Regions from separate parts of the Streptomyces purpurascens genome, predicted to be linked through region 2. Evidence: riboswitches for the same ligand, from Rfam matches in the RefSeq annotation. Region 2 holds a riboswitch; each other region holds the start of a gene.
The links. Region 2 has a riboswitch for cobalamin ahead of metE (5-methyltetrahydropteroyltriglutamate--homocysteine S-methyltransferase). Riboswitches for the same ligand answer to the same signal wherever they lie in the genome.

Region 1: another riboswitch for cobalamin. It lies ahead of OHU35_RS09730 (cobalamin biosynthesis protein); the one in region 2 lies ahead of metE (5-methyltetrahydropteroyltriglutamate--homocysteine S-methyltransferase).
Region 3: another riboswitch for cobalamin. It lies ahead of OHU35_RS12695 (prenyltransferase/squalene oxidase repeat-containing protein); the one in region 2 lies ahead of metE (5-methyltetrahydropteroyltriglutamate--homocysteine S-methyltransferase).

Annotation. Positions count from the first base shown of each region.
Region 1 covers NZ_CP108341.1:2,128,430-2,133,326, reverse strand. Annotated here, with positions in the region: gene OHU35_RS09740 (putative cobaltochelatase) at 1-925, opposite strand, end outside; gene OHU35_RS09735 (cobyric acid synthase) at 1,038-2,549, opposite strand; gene OHU35_RS09730 (cobalamin biosynthesis protein) at 2,546-3,487, opposite strand; cobalamin riboswitch at 3,586-3,729, opposite strand; partial or broken gene OHU35_RS09725 (serine protease) at 3,859-4,821, shown strand; gene OHU35_RS09720 (hypothetical protein) at 4,856-4,897, shown strand, end outside.
Region 2 covers NZ_CP108341.1:8,456,207-8,461,103, forward strand. Annotated here, with positions in the region: gene metE (5-methyltetrahydropteroyltriglutamate--homocysteine S-methyltransferase) at 23-2,356, opposite strand; cobalamin riboswitch at 2,522-2,743, opposite strand; gene OHU35_RS38390 (energy-coupling factor ABC transporter ATP-binding protein) at 2,771-3,622, opposite strand; gene cbiQ (cobalt ECF transporter T component CbiQ) at 3,619-4,368, opposite strand; gene OHU35_RS38400 (energy-coupling factor ABC transporter substrate-binding protein) at 4,374-4,742, opposite strand; gene OHU35_RS38405 (energy-coupling factor ABC transporter permease) at 4,739-4,897, opposite strand, start outside.
Region 3 covers NZ_CP108341.1:2,778,750-2,783,646, forward strand. Annotated here, with positions in the region: gene OHU35_RS12680 (helix-turn-helix transcriptional regulator) at 85-993, shown strand; gene OHU35_RS12685 (SAM-dependent methyltransferase) at 1,020-1,835, opposite strand; gene OHU35_RS12690 (hypothetical protein) at 1,869-2,108, opposite strand; cobalamin riboswitch at 2,140-2,272, shown strand; gene OHU35_RS12695 (prenyltransferase/squalene oxidase repeat-containing protein) at 2,384-3,598, shown strand; gene OHU35_RS12700 (SCO2322 family protein) at 3,595-4,233, shown strand; gene OHU35_RS12705 (energy-coupling factor transporter transmembrane component T) at 4,220-4,897, shown strand, end outside.

The DNA of each region.
Region 1 (4,897 bases), 6.3 Mb from region 2:
GCGCGAGCAGCGCGGCCTGCCGTACGTCCTCGGCGAGCACGTCCGTACGCCCGGCCCAGGCCGCGAGCGCCGTAGCGGTCCGGGCCATCACGATGTCGGCCCGCATGCCGTCCACCTCGAAGGCCGCACAGGTCGCCGCGATCTGCCGCAGCGCGTCGTCGCCCAGCCGCACCGACGGCAGCAGCTTCTTCGCGGCCACGATCCGGGCCCGTACGTCGGCCTCCTCCTCGGCCCAGCGGGCGGCGAACCCGGCCGGGTCGTCGTCGTACGCCAGCCGCCGTCGTACGACCTCGACCCGCTGCTCGGGCTCCCGCGAGGCCGCGACCTCGACGGTCAGCCCGAACCGGTCGAGCAACTGCGGCCGCAGCTCGCCCTCTTCGGGGTTCATGGTGCCGACGAGCAGGAAGCGGGCGGCGTGCCGCACGGAGACGCCCTCACGCTCCACGTACGAGGCGCCCATCGCGGCCGCGTCCAGCAGCAGGTCGACCAGATGGTCGTGGAGGAGGTTGACCTCGTCGACGTAGAGGATGCCGCGGTGCGCGTCGGCGAGCAGGCCGGGCTCGAAGGCCTTCACGCCCTCCGACAGGGCCCGTTCGATGTCCAGCGCGCCGACCAGCCGGTCCTCGGAGGCGCCGACGGGCAGCTCGACCATGCGGGCCGGCCGGGAGGCGAAGCCCCCCGGCTCGTGCGGCCCGTCCGGGCAGCCGGGGTCGGGCGAGCCGGGGTCGCAGGAGAAGCGGCACTCGGAGACGACGTCCACCTCCGGCATGAGCGCCGACAGCGCCCGCACGGCCGTCGACTTGGCCGTGCCCTTCTCGCCGCGCACCAGCACACCGCCGACCGCCGGTGACACGGCGTTCAGCAGCAGCGCGAGCCGCAGATCGTCCTGGCCGACCACGGCCGTGAACGGAAAGGGGGTGGTCACTTTTCGTCGTCCTCCAAGTCGCCTTCGAGTTGCGGATGGATCAGGCAGCCGGACCAGCGTCTCAGGTGGCCCGCGGTCGCCGTGCCGGCGGTCCACACCACCGCCACGGCCCTCATGCGGGCGCTCCCGGCGGGACGAAGGGCAGCCCCGGCGGCGCGCCGGACTCGATGAGCCGCCACAGCGCGTTCGTGTCCGCGTGCTGTTCGATCAGGTCGCCGAGCCGGTCGAGCTGCTCCTCGCGCAGCGCGGCGAACGAGGTGTCCGGCGCCGGTACGAAGCGGCGGCCGGCGGCGACCGCCACCTCGCGAAGGAAGGCACGCCGGAATCCGTCCGACTCCAGCGAGCCGTGCCAGTGCGTGCCCCAGGTCTGGCCGACCCGGCAGCCGTCCAAAAAGGGATCGCCGCCGGTGACATCGGCGACCCCGTGGTGGATCTCGTAGCCCTCGACATGCTCCCCGAGGGCCTCGCCCGTCGGCCGGGTGAGGGTCTTCTCGCGGGCGAACCGCACCCGCACGGGCAGGATCCCGAGCCCGTCGACCCGGCCCCTGCGGCTCTCGACGTCGTCCTCGATGTCCTCGCCGAGGATCTGGAAGCCGCCGCAGATGCCGAGGACGGGCCGCTGCTCGGCGGCCCTGCGCACGAGCGCGTCGGCCAGCCCGCGCTCCCTGAGCCACTCCAGCGCACGGACGGTCCCCCGGGTCCCCGGCACGATGACGAGGTCGGCGTCGGCCAGCTCCTCGGGCCGGTCCACGAACCGCACGACGACACCGGGCTCGGCGGCCAGCGCGTCGACGTCCGTGAAGTTGGACATGAGAGGGACCGCGCAGACGGCGACGCGTAGCACGTCCTCGCCGACGGGCGGGGCGACAACGGACTCCCGGACCGTCCCCCGCAGGGAGACGCGCAGCCCGTCCTCCTCGTCGATCCCGAGCCCGTGCCGGAAGGGCAGCACGCCGTACGTGTGCCGCCCGGTGAGGCCGTGGAGCATGTCGAGCCCCGGCTCCAGCAGGGAGACGTCCCCGCGGAACTTGTTCACGAGGAACCCGGCGACGCAGTCCTGGTCCTCGCGCGACAGCAGGGCGACGGTCCCGAAGAACGAGGCGAAGACCCCGCCCCGGTCGATGTCGCCGACCACGAGCACGGGGAGCCCGGCGTTGCGGGCGATTCCCATGTTGACGATGTCGGTCCGCCGCAGATTGATCTCGGCCGGCGAACCGGCCCCCTCGCAGATCACCGCGTCATACGTGCCCCGCAACCGCTCCAGGCAGTCCAGCACGGTCCCGAGCAGCCTCTGCTGCCGTCCTCCGTGGTACCCGCGCGCACTGAGCTCGCCGACCGGCTTGCCCAGCAGCACGACCTGACTGCTCTGCTCGCCGCCGGGCTTGAGCAGCACCGGATTCATCAGCGCGGTCGGCTCCACACGGCACGCCTGCGCCTGCATGGCCTGCGCCCGCCCGATCTCGGCGCCTTCCCGCGTCACGAACGAGTTCAGGGACATGTTCTGCGCCTTGAAGGGCGCGACCTTGACACCCTGCCGCACCAGCCACCGGCAGATCCCGGCGGTCACGACGCTCTTGCCGGCGTCGGAGGTGGTACCGGCGACGAGAAGCCCCCCGCCCGTCATGACGTACGCCCCTTCACGATGTGGCGCGCGGCGACACAGACGCCGAGCGCGAGCCAGCCGACGCGCCTGGACAGCCGTACGGCCCGTTCGATGTCCCCGGTGCCGACGCCGCGCCCCGCGCCGTTGAGCACGGGACGGTGCTCGACGCGCCCGCCGTAGGACAGGGTCCCGCCGAGCCGCACCCCGAGGGCCCCCGCGAACGAGGCCTCCACGGGCCCGGCGTTGGGACTCGGATGCTTGGCGGCGTCGGCACGCCAGGCCGTCACGGCTCCCCGCGGATCGCCCCCGGCCACGGCGGCGAGCACGGCGGTCAGCCGGGCCCCCGGCCACCCCACCACATCGTCCAGCCGCGCGGAGGCCCACCCGTAGCGCCGGTACCGGGCCGACTTGTGCCCGACCATGGCGTCGAGGGTGTTGACGGCCCGGAACCCGACGAGCCCCGGCACACCGCCGACGGCCCCCCACACGAGCGCCCCCACGACCGCGTCGGAGGTGTTCTCCGCGACCGACTCGACTACGGCCCGGGCGATCCCGTCGGCGTCCAGGGACTGCGGATCCCGTCCGCACAGATGCGGCAGCCGTGCACGGGCCGCTTCGACGTCCCCGGCCTCCAGGGCACGCCCGATGGCCTGCGCCTCCCGGGCGAGCGAAGTCCCCCCGACGACGGCCCAGGTGGCCGCGCCGGTCACCACGACGGAAGCGGCATCGGACGCACGCACAGCACGCGCGGCGACGGCCCCGAGCGCGACGGCCCCGCCCGCACACACCACGGTGTGCAGCGCGCCCCACCCCCGGTGGTCCCGCCACAACACCCGCTCCACCGCACCCGCGGCCCGCCCGAACGCGGCGACCGGATGCCCCCGGCGAGGATCGCCGAGCAGCAGATCACCGATCAGGCCGACGGCGGCACCGTACGCGTGGACGCGACCGGCACCCATGGGCTCAGCCGGCCACGGGAGCGGGCAACGGTGGGGTACTGACCCTCGATCGGCAGCCGAACATGGCGATATGTCCTCACTCAGGGTGTCCACGCCCTGGTTCGACGAGACCGGCGGTGAGAGTTCCTGGCTCCCGGTGATTGCTACCCCGGTGACAGTGGCGGGACCGCGCCGGACTTCCACCGGCTTCCTCTCCTACCGCCGTATTGGCCCCGGCAGTCCACCACGGCCGCGAACAGCCGTCAACTTGCCGTTGACCTGCGAGGGGAGAGTGTGGACAAGCCCACACCGCTAGCACGACGCTCCGCTCCCGCGGACCGGCTCGGGGCGAATTCCCCTGTGCGGGGCACGTTTCGCCGACCCGCTTGCGGGTGCCTGGCGCAAACCCTCCAATACCTCGCACGGGGTGCACACATGCGGAGAGGACAGGACCAGTGCAGAACGACCGGTTCCCGGAGGGGCTCGGCGCCGCGGTGGCCCGGGTCCGGTCCGCCGACGGCACTCCCGTCGGCTCCGGATTCCTGCTCGCCCCCGGCACGGTGGTCACCTGCGCCCACGTGGTCGCACAGGCCCTGGACACCGACGCACGGGCCGACTCCGCGCCGACGAGCCCCGTGACGGTCGAGTTCCCGCTCCAGCGGGGCAGTGTCGCCTACGAGGCCTCCGTGTCGGCCTGGCGGCCGGTGGCCGCGGACGGCACCGGCGACATCGCACTGCTGCGGCTGCCCGAGGACACCCCCGGCACCCTCACCACGCCGGTCCCGCTGGCAGGCGCCGGCGACGTCTGGGACCACCGCTTCCGGATCCTGGCCTTCCCCGCCACGGCCGAACACGGCGCCTGGATCGGCGGGCGGCTGCTCGGCGCCGTCGGGCAGGGCTGGATCTCCATGGAGGCGGAGGGCACCGCACACCACATCTCCCCGGGGTGCAGCGGAGCCCCCGTCTGGGACGAGCAACTCGCGGCCGTGGTCGGCATGACGGTCGCGACCGACCGCGGCCGCACGGCCGGCACCTCCTATCTCATCCCCGCGGCCGCCCTCCTGGACCTCCAGCCGGGCCTGCGCCGCTGCCCGTACCGCGGACTCGACGCCTTCCGGGAGGAGGACGCCGAGCACTTCTTCGGCCGGGAGAAGGAGACCCAACGCCTCCTCGACGCCGTGGACCGGCACCTCGTCGTGCCGGTGGTCGGCCCGTCCGGCAGCGGAAAGACCTCCCTCGTCCGCGCCGGGGCGCTCCCACACCTGCGCGCCGCCGGCCATACGGTGTCGGAGATCCGCGCGCTGCCGGGGACGCGTGCCTCGCTCACCCTGGCGCGAGCGCTGGCGCCGCTGCTGGAACCGGACGTGGGCGTGGCCGACCAGGAACGCAGTGCAGCTCGAGGAGACCGTGGCGGCCGAACCGGCCACCGCC
Region 2 (4,897 bases):
CCCAGCCCCCGGCCCCCGGTCGTCACGTGCGGGCGGGGCGCTCCCCGGCCAGTTCGCCGCGGACCGCTCGGGCCGCCGTGACCAGGTTCTCCAGGGACGCGCGGGTCTCGGTCCAGCCGCGGGTCTTCAGGCCGCAGTCGGGGTTGACCCACAACCGTTCGGCGGGGATGGCCTTCAGGCCGCTGCGCAGCAGGTCGGCCGCCTCCTCCGCGCCGGGAACCCGCGGGGAGTGGATGTCGTAGACACCCGGCCCCGCCTCGCGCGGATAACCGTGCGAGGCGAGTTCGCGGGCGACCTGCATATGGGAGCGGGCGGCCTCGAGGCTGATGACGTCCGCGTCGAGGTCGTCGATGGCCTGCACGATGTCGCCGAACTCGGCGTAGCACATGTGCGTGTGGATCTGCGTGTCCGGCCGCACGCCGCCGGTGCTGAGCCGGAAGGCCTCCGTGGCCCACCCCAGATACTCCGGCCGGTCGGCGGCACGCAGCGGCAGCGTCTCGCGCAGGGCGGGCTCGTCGACCTGGATGACCGACGTCCCGGCCGCCTCCAGGTCTCCCACCTCGTCGCGCAGGGCGAGAGCGACCTGCCGGGCCGTCTGGGCACGCGGCTGGTCGTCGCGTACGAAGGACCAGGCGAGCATGGTGACCGGGCCGGTGAGCATGCCCTTGACCGGACGGTCCGTGAGGGACTGCGCGTACCTCGTCCAGCGCACGGTCATCGGCTCGGGGCGGGAGATGTCGCCGGCCAGGATCGGCGGGCGGACGTAGCGGGTGCCGTAGGACTGGACCCAGCCGTGCTGCGTGGCGAGACAGCCGGTGAGCTGCTCCGCGAAGTACTGGACCATGTCGTTGCGTTCGGCCTCGCCGTGCACCAGGACGTCCAGTCCGGCCTTCTCCTGGAAGGAGATCACCTCCTGGATCTCGGCCTTGATGCGCTCCTCGTAGCCGGCCGTGTCGATACGGCCCGCGCGCAGGTCCGCGCGGGCGGTGCGCACCCCAGCGGTCTGCGGGAAGGAGCCGATCGTGGTGGTCGGCAGCAGGGGCAGACCGAGCCGGGCGCGCTGGGCGGCGGTCCGCTCGGCGTACGGCAGCGAGCGGCGGGCGTCCGCCTCGGACACCGCGGCCGTGCGGGCACGGACGGCCGGGTCGCGGGTGATCGGGGAGTTCGCCCGGGAGAACAGGTCGGACCGGTTCGCGGCGAGTTGCGCGCCGATCGTGTCCGTGCCCTGCGTGAGACCGCGCGCGAGGGTGACGATCTCGGCGGTCTTCTGCCGCGCGAAGGCGAGCCAGCGCAGGACCTGCGGCTCGATGTCCCGCTCCGCCCCCGTGTCCAGCGGCACGTGCAGGAGGGAGCAGGAGGCCGAGACGTCGACCCGGTCGGCCAGGCCGAGGAGCGTGCCGAGCCGGGAGAGCGAGGCCGCCAGGTCGTTGATCCAGATGTTGCGGCCGTTGACGACACCGGCGACCAGCCGCTTGCCCGGCAGACCGCCCACCGCGGCCAGATCGTCCAGGTTGGCCGCCGCCGACTCCGTGAAGTCCACCGCGAGTCCCTCGACCGGCGCCTTCGCCAGCACCGGCAGGGCGTTCCCGAGCCGGTCGAAGTACGAGGCGACCAGCAGCTTCGACCGGTCGGTCAGGGCTCCGAGGTCGCGATAGGCGCGCTCGGCGGCGATCAGCTCGGCCGGGGTCCGGTCCTGGACCAGGGCCGGCTCGTCCAGCTGGACCCACTCGGCGCCCGCCGCGCGCAGGTCGGCGAGGACCTCGGCGTACACGGGCAGCAGCCGGTCCAGGAGCGTGAGCGGCTCGAAGTCCGCGGGCACCCCCGGGGCGGGCTTGGCGAGGAGCAGATAGGTGACGGGGCCGACGAGGACGGGGCGCGCGGTGTGGCCGAGCGCCAGCGCTTCGCGCAGCTCGGCGACCTGCTGGGACGAGTCGGCGGTGAACACCGTGTCCGGACCCAGCTCGGGCACCAGGTAGTGGTAGTTGGTGTCGAACCACTTGGTCATCTCCAGCGGCGCCACGTCCTGCGTGCCACGCGCCATGGCGAAGTAGCCGTCCAGGGCGTCCGCCTCGACGGCGTCCCGGTGGCGGCCGGGGATCGCGCCGACCATGACGGTGGTGTCCAGGACGTGGTCGTAGAACGAGAAGTCGCCCGTCGGGACCTCGTCGATGCCGGCGTCGGCCAGCTGCCGCCAGTTCGAGGCACGCAGGTCGGCGGCGGTGGCCCGGAGGGCGTCGGCGGTGACGCGGCCCTTCCAGTAGCCCTCGATCGCCTTCTTCAGTTCCCGGTTCTGGCCCTGGCGGGGGTAGCCGTACACGGTGGCCCGTGCTGCCGCGGCTGCGGGCTTGGTGGTCACGGAGATCTCCTTCGCGAGACGAATCCCTGAGATCCCGGCGACGGGACGAGAGCGCGAAGGGGTGACGAACCGGACGGTGACGACCTCGCGCGGCACAGCGCGGTCGTCCGCCTGGTAGGTACGCCGACCCGCCCTCGAGGTCACCGGAATGTCCGCGCACGCATCGTCCGCGCGCGGGCAGTTGGCAGGTCTTCGGACTCGCGGGCACGTCCTCACCATGTGAGAACTCCTACTGGCCGTCGCTTCCCGGGCCCTTCGTGGGCCCAGTGCGTATGACGGCGGTCGTTCCCGCTCACCGCTGCGGGGCAGTCCCGGATTCCCACCGGGTTCCCTCTTGCGACGCATCCCGCCTGGCTGACGGGGCGAACCAGCTGCATCGCCAGCCTATACACGGGAAGGCCGCGGAAGCGACCCTCAGCCGCCCCTCACCGGCCGCCCCGCCGCCAGGGCGGCCAGCTCGTCCGGGGTGCGCGGGCCGGGTGCCGAACCGGTCAACAGCCCTTGCGCGCGCAGGAGGTCCGCGGCGGCGGCACCCCACGGCAACCGCAGTCCCGCCTGCCGAAGGAGATCGGTCCGGGCCAGTGCCGTGGGCGCGGGAGCGATGTGCACACCGTCCGGGGTGAGGAGCGCCGCGTCGTCGGCCCAGCGCAGGGCGAGATCGACGTCGTGGGTGGCCATCACCACCGTGGTGCCGTTCGCACGCAGCCCGTCGAGCGTCTCCAGAAGCCGTTCCTGGCCGTCGGGGTCGAGTCCGGCCGTCGGCTCGTCGAGGACGAGGACACGCGGCCGCATGGCGACCGCGCCTGCGATGGCGGTCCGCTTGCGCTGCCCATAGGAGAGCAGATGGGTGGGCCGGTCGGCCAGTGCGGTGATGTCCAGGGCGGCGAGCGCCTCCGCCACCCGCGCCCGTACCTCCGTATCGGCCAGCCCGAGGTTCAGCGGCCCGAACGACACGTCCTGCTCGACGGACGCCGCGAACAGCTGGTCGTCCGGGTCCTGGACCACGAGCTGGACGGTCGTCCGCAGCCGGGTCAGGCCCTTGCGGTCGTACGTCACCGGCTGCCCGTCGACCGTCAACCGCCCCTCGTGCGGCCGCAGTCCGCCGCTGAGCAGCCGCATCAGCGTGGTCTTGCCACTGCCGTTGCGGCCGAGCAGCGCGAGCGCGCGCCCCTCGCGGATCTCGAAGTCGAGGCCACTGAGCACGGCCGGGCCGTCCTCGTAGGCGAAGGACGCGCCCCGCAGGGCGACGAGGGCGGGCTCGCTCATGTCAGCGGCCTTTCCAGTACGAAGGTGAGGACGGCCAGTGCCGCGAGGAGCGCGCAACTGGCGACCGTGAAGCGGACGGAGACGCGGGCCTCGGGCACCAGGACGCGCAGGGTCCCGTCGTAGCCGCGCCCGGCGAGACCGGCCTGGAGGCGGGCCGCCCGGTCGAAGGCCCGGACGAACGCGGTGGCGCCGAGCCCGCCCAGCGAACGCCAGGCGGCGGCCCGCGTGGTGTGGCCGAGCCGGGCGGCCTGCGCGTCGCGGATCCGGCGCACGGAGTCCAGCAGCAGAAAGCTCATGCGGTACGTCACGAGCGCGACATCGACGACCGGCGCCGGGATGCCGGCCCGGACCAGGCGCGGCAGCAGGTCGGACATGGGCGTGGTGAAGGCGAACAGCAGCACCCCCAGGGAGGCCGCCGAGGTGCGCAGCAGCAACTCCCCGGCCCGCAGGGGCCCGTCGTCCGCGAGGGAGACGAAGCCCTTCGGCCCGCCGACCTGGACGAGCAGCGTGACCGCGCCGGTCACGCAGAAGCCCAGCGGCACGCGGTAGGCACGCCACAGCCGGCGGGCGGGCACCCCGGCCGGCCCCAGCAGCACGGACACGGCCGTCACGAGCACCAGGGCCGCGCCCGGCCAGGGCGGCAGCGAGATGGCCAGCACGGTGAGTCCCAGACCGAGCACGGCCTTGTCCACGGGATGGCGGCGGCGCCAGCGACTGCTGTGCGCCGCCGCGTCGATCGGCAGCACGCGGCTCAGGCCCTTTCGGCCGTGGACTCCTCGGCGGTGCCGGCTGCCGCACTGTCGGCGTCCCGCTCCCGCGCCTGCCGCTCACCCTGCCGCCGGCCCCGGCGCAGACCGAAGTAGTAGGCGAGGACACCGGCGCCGAGGGCTGCCTGGAGGGAGAACAGCGCCGACTCGATCTCACCGGACGGCGGTTCGTACAGCGGCGAGAACCAGGGCTTGTAGTCCGGCTCGATCTCGGTGATCGCCGTCTCCGCCTCACCGTCGGCGCCCGTGAACGGCTCCTCCTTGTGGTCGCCGAGGCCGAGTGCGAGCGGCAGTACGGCGAGCGCGGCCACGGCGAGCAGCAGCAGGAGGTTGATCTTCGTGTTCTTCTTCATCGGGCGGCCACCTCGGTCTCGGTCCCGGACTGCTTCTTGGCGAGGAGCACGCCCAGCCGGGTCAGTTCGCCCTTGCTGGACTGCACCAGCAGCCGCATCACGAGCACCGTCAGCAGCCCCTCGCTCACCGCGAGCGGGATCTGGGTGACGGCGAA
Region 3 (4,897 bases), 5.7 Mb from region 2:
GGGTCAGGGCAGGGCCTCTAGGATGAACGAGCCGCGACGCCCCCACGCGTGCGGCGCTGCGTACCACCGCAAGGAGACATGCCCATGGGCACCGAAGAGGCCGCTCGAACGTCGCCCTTCAGCGGAGTCCTGGACGGGAGGTCGGCCGGGCCCATGGTGCCTCGGCTCGCGCTGGGCGCCCGGCTGCGCAGGCTGCGGGACGCGCGAGGCATCGGCAGGGCGGAGGCGGGTCATGTCATCCGCGCCTCCCCCTCCAAGATCAGCCGCATGGAGGCCGGGCGCCACGGGTTCAAACTGCGGGACGTCGCCGACCTGCTCACGTTCTACGGCGTCACGGACGAGGCCGAACGCGCCACGCTGCTGGCGCTGGCCGAACAGGCCAACACCCACGCCTGGTGGCAGTACTACAGCGATGTGGTGCCCTCCTGGACGCAGTCCTACCTCGGCGCCGAACAGGCGGCGAGCGTCATCCGCTGCTTCCAGATACAGCGCGTTCCCGAGCTGCTGCAGACCCCCGACTACGCGCGGGCGGCCGTCCAGCTCGCCCACGTCGACGCCGACGCGCGCGAGATCGACCGCCGGGTGGCGTTGCGGATGACCCGGCAGCGGATCCTGCACCGGCAGCCGGGCACGGCCCAGCTCTGGGCCGTGATCGACGAGGCGGCGCTGCGGCGCCCGGTGGGCGGGCCGGCGGTGATGCGCGCCCAGCTCAGACATCTCATCGAGATCTGCCGGCTGCCGCAGGTGACCGTCCAGATCCTGCCGTTCCTCTCCGGCGGGCATGCCGCGGAGGGCGGTCCGGTCACCATCCTGCGGCTGCCCGGCGGCCAGTTGCCCGACGTGGTCTACCTCGAGCAGCTCACCACCGCGCTCTATCCCGACCGGCCGGCGGACATCGAGCGCTACTGGGATGCCATGAACCGGCTGGTGGTCGAAGCCGAGTCGCCGGACGAGACTCCGACCATCCTGCACCGCATACTTCAGGAGACCTGAGCGAGGCCCCCGGGGTTCAGCCGGGTTCAGCGCTTGAGGGCGACACCGCCGTACTGGTGCACCTCCGCGGGCAGGCCCAGGGCCTCGGCGTCGGGACGCCAGCGCGAGCAGGACGTGACGCCCGGCTCCAGCAGCTCCAGACCGTCGAAGTAGCGGGCGATCTGCTCGGGGCTGCGCAGGATGTACGGGATGGAGCCGCCGTCGTTGTACTGCCCGATGGCCCTGACGTAGTCCTCGCTGGTGTCGGTGCTGTCGTACTGGACGAGGTAGCTGCCGGGAGGCAGGGCCTCCACCAGCTGCGACACGATCGAGCGTGCCTCGTCGTGGTCCTCGATGTGACCGAGGATGCCCATCAGCATGAGCGCGACGGGCTGGTCGAAGTCCAGCGTCTTCCCGGCTTCCCGGACGATCGTGCTCGGCTTGCGCAGGTCGGCGTCGACGTAGTTGGTGACGCCTTCCGGTGTGCTGGTGAGCAGCGCGCGGGCGTGGGCCAGCACCAGCGGGTCGTTGTCGACGTAGACGATCCGGCTCTCCGGAGCCACCCGCTGGGCGATCTGGTGGGTGTTGTCCACGTTGGGCAGCCCGGTGCCGATGTCCAGGAACTGCCGGATGCCCTCTTCGGCGGCGAGATGGCGGACGGCGCGGGCGAGGAAGTAGCGGGCGGCGCGGGCCCCGGTCTCGATACCGGGGAAGATCTCACGGAACGCGTCACCGGCCACACGGTCGACTTCGTAGTTGTCCTTCCCGCCCAGCCAGTAGTTCCAGATCCGGGCCGAGTGCGGAACCGAGGTATCGATCTTGGAGAGCGGCTCCTGCTCGGAGTTCTCCACCTGATCAGTCATGGACGCTCCTGCGTGTGGTCGTGGAGCTTCACGTTAACCGGTTTGCCCCACGGACAGGATCAACTCCTCGGCCGTGTCCAGCAGTTCAACCTCTCCACGCGTCATGGTCGGACTTGCGGCCCGGCGGCGCAGGGCCTCCGTCAGGGCGGGCCGGGTGAGCGGGGACGGGTCGGCGAGGAGGGCGGACAGCACGGCGCGGGCGGGGGTGGCGAGGGCGTCACCGGAGACGGCGGCCTGGGCGAGGACCACGGTTCCCGGTGGTGTGGTCGGCATGGGGCGAAGCTACCCTCGGGCGTTTTCCTACGTGCGGGTACAGTAGGCGGGTCGTCATCACCCGTACGGGGAGAAGCCGGTGCAATTCCGGCGCTGACCCGCAACCGTGAACCGCCCGCCGAGGCAGGCGGTGAGCCGGATCGCCCCGTACGGATCGTGACCGGCTCACGTGCCCGGCGCCCGCCGGCGCACGGCACCGTCGAGGTATACGGAGCCGAGCCGCCGGGGTGTCCCGTGCTGCCCGGCTCCCTCACAGGGAGAGGCACCCGCCGATCATGAACGTCCGCCGCAGCGCAGCGGTCCTGGCCGCCGTCACCGTGATCGGCGCCGCCACGCCGGCCGCCGCCGCTCCGTCCCCTTCGCCGTCCCAGGCGTTCCCCTCCGCCCTGTACGGAGACAAGGACCCCAAGTTCGACGGCGTCTGGCGCCAGTCGCTCGCCCTGCTGGCCCAGGACACGGTGGGTGAGAAGCCGGCCGCCAAGTCCGTGCAGTGGCTGGTCCGGCAGCAGTGCGAGGACGGCGGGTTCGCCGCGTACCGCCCGGACCCCACCGCCGCGTGCGACGCCAAGACCATGCTCGACACCAACGCCACGGCCGCCGCCGTCCAGGCCCTCGCCGCGCTCGGCGGACAGGACGCCGTCGCCGACAAGGCCGTCGGCTGGCTGAAGTCCGTCCAGAACGAGGACGGCGGCTGGGGCTACGCGCCCGGCGGCGCCAGCGACACCAACTCGACGTCCGTCGTCATCGGCGCGCTGACCGCCGCGGGCGAGAAGCCGGACCAGGTCGACAAGGGCGGAAAATCGCCCGACGACGCCCTGCTGAAGCTCGCCCTCCCCTGCGGCGGGGACGACGACGGCGCCTTCGCGTTCCAGCCGGACAAGAAGGGCGAGCTGACCGCCAACGCGGACGCCACGGCGGCCGGTGTGCTCGGCGCCCTGGGCCAGGGCATGGTGGTGAAGGCCGGCAAGAAGTCCGACGCCGGCTGCGCGGATCCCCGTACGCCGCAGCAGGCCGCGGCCAACGGCGCCGCCTATCTCACGCAGACCCTCGCCAAGGACGACGACCACCTCACCTCCGCCCTCGCCGGCTCGGACCCCCAGCCCGACCACGGCAACACCGCCGACGCGGTCGTGGCGCTCGCCGCGCAGGGCGAGACCGCGCAGGCCGGGAAGTCCGTGCGGTGGCTGGAGAAGAACTCCGCCGGCTGGGCCGAGCAGGGCGGCCCCGCCGCCTACGCCCAACTGATCTTCGCCGCGCACGCGACGGGCACGAACCCGCGTGACTTCGGCGGCACGGACCTGGTGAAGCAGCTCAACGCGACGGGCCCGGCCCCGCAGGCCCCCGAACAGCCCTCGGCGGCCGACAAGAAGGACGACTCGGACTCGACGTCGGACTTCTTCGGCGTCTGGTGGTACGTCGGGGTCTGCCTCGTCGCCGGTATCGGCATCGGCTTCCTCTTCACCGGCCGCAGGAAGAGCCGGCAGTCGTGATCCGCCGCGCCGTTCTCCTCCTCCTGGCCTCGCTCCTGCTGATCGCGGGCGCGGGCCAGGCCCAGGCCGCCGGCTACCGGTACTGGTCGTTCTGGGACCGCGACGGCGACCGCTGGGTCTACGCCACCCAGGGCCCGTCCATGGCCCGCCCCTCGGACGGCGACGTCCAGGGCTTCCGCTTCACGGTGAGCGAGGACTCCTCCGAGGCGGCCCGGCCGCGCGGCACGGCCGACTTCGGGACCATCTGCGCGAAGACGCCCGCGCGGGACGGCGAGAAGCGGGTGGCTCTCGTCATCGACTCCGGCACGACGGCGGACGCCCCCCAGGGCGAGACCCCGCCCCCCGCCCGGACGGCCTGCGCCCGGGTCTCCCCCGACGCCACCACGGCGGAGGCCCTCGCGACGGTCGCCAAGCCCCTGCGCTACGACACCGACGCCCTGCTGTGCGCGATCGCGGGGTACCCGGAGAAGGGCTGTGGAGAGCAGGTGTCCGGCTCCCGGAAGTCGTCACCGGCGGCGAAGAAGGACACCTCCGACGACAACGGCCCGTCCCTGGGCCTGCTGGCGGGCATCGCCGTGGTGACGGCACTGGGTGCGGCGGCGATCTGGCAGGTACGGCGGCGTGACCAGGCTTAGCAGCGTGGACCGGCTCAGCCACGGGCCGGCCCGCCCCCAGCGCCCGCGCCGAGCATCCCTGCACCCCGGCGCCTGGTGGCTCTGGTCCCTCTCCCTCGGCACCGCGGCCACCCGCACCACCAACCCCCTGCTCCTCTCCCTCCTCATCGCGGTCTCCGCCTACGTCGTGGCGACCTGCCGCCCCCCGACCCCCTGGTCCCGGTCCTACGGCGCCTTCGTCAAACTCGCCCTCGCCGTCCTGCTCATCCGGCTCCTCTTCGCGATCGTCCTCGGCTCCCCCATCCCCGGCACGCACACCCTCGCCACCCTCCCCGAGGTGCCCCTCCCCGACTGGGCCCAGGGCATCCGCCTCGGCGGCGAGGTCACGGCCGAGGCCCTGACCTTCGCGTTGTACGACGGTCTGAGACTGGCCACCCTCCTCGTCTGCGTCGGCGCCGCGAACGCCCTCGCCAACCCCTCACGCCTCCTCAAGTCCCTCCCGGGCGCCCTGTACGAGATGGGTGTCGCGGTCGTCGTCGCCCTCACCTTCGCGCCGAACCTCATCGCCGACGTCCAGCGCCTGCGCTCCGCCCGCCGGCTGCGCGGCCGACCGGACAAGGGCGTCCGGGGCCTGCTGCAGGTGGGCCTCCCGGTCCTGGAGGGCGCGTTGGAGCGCTCGGTGTCC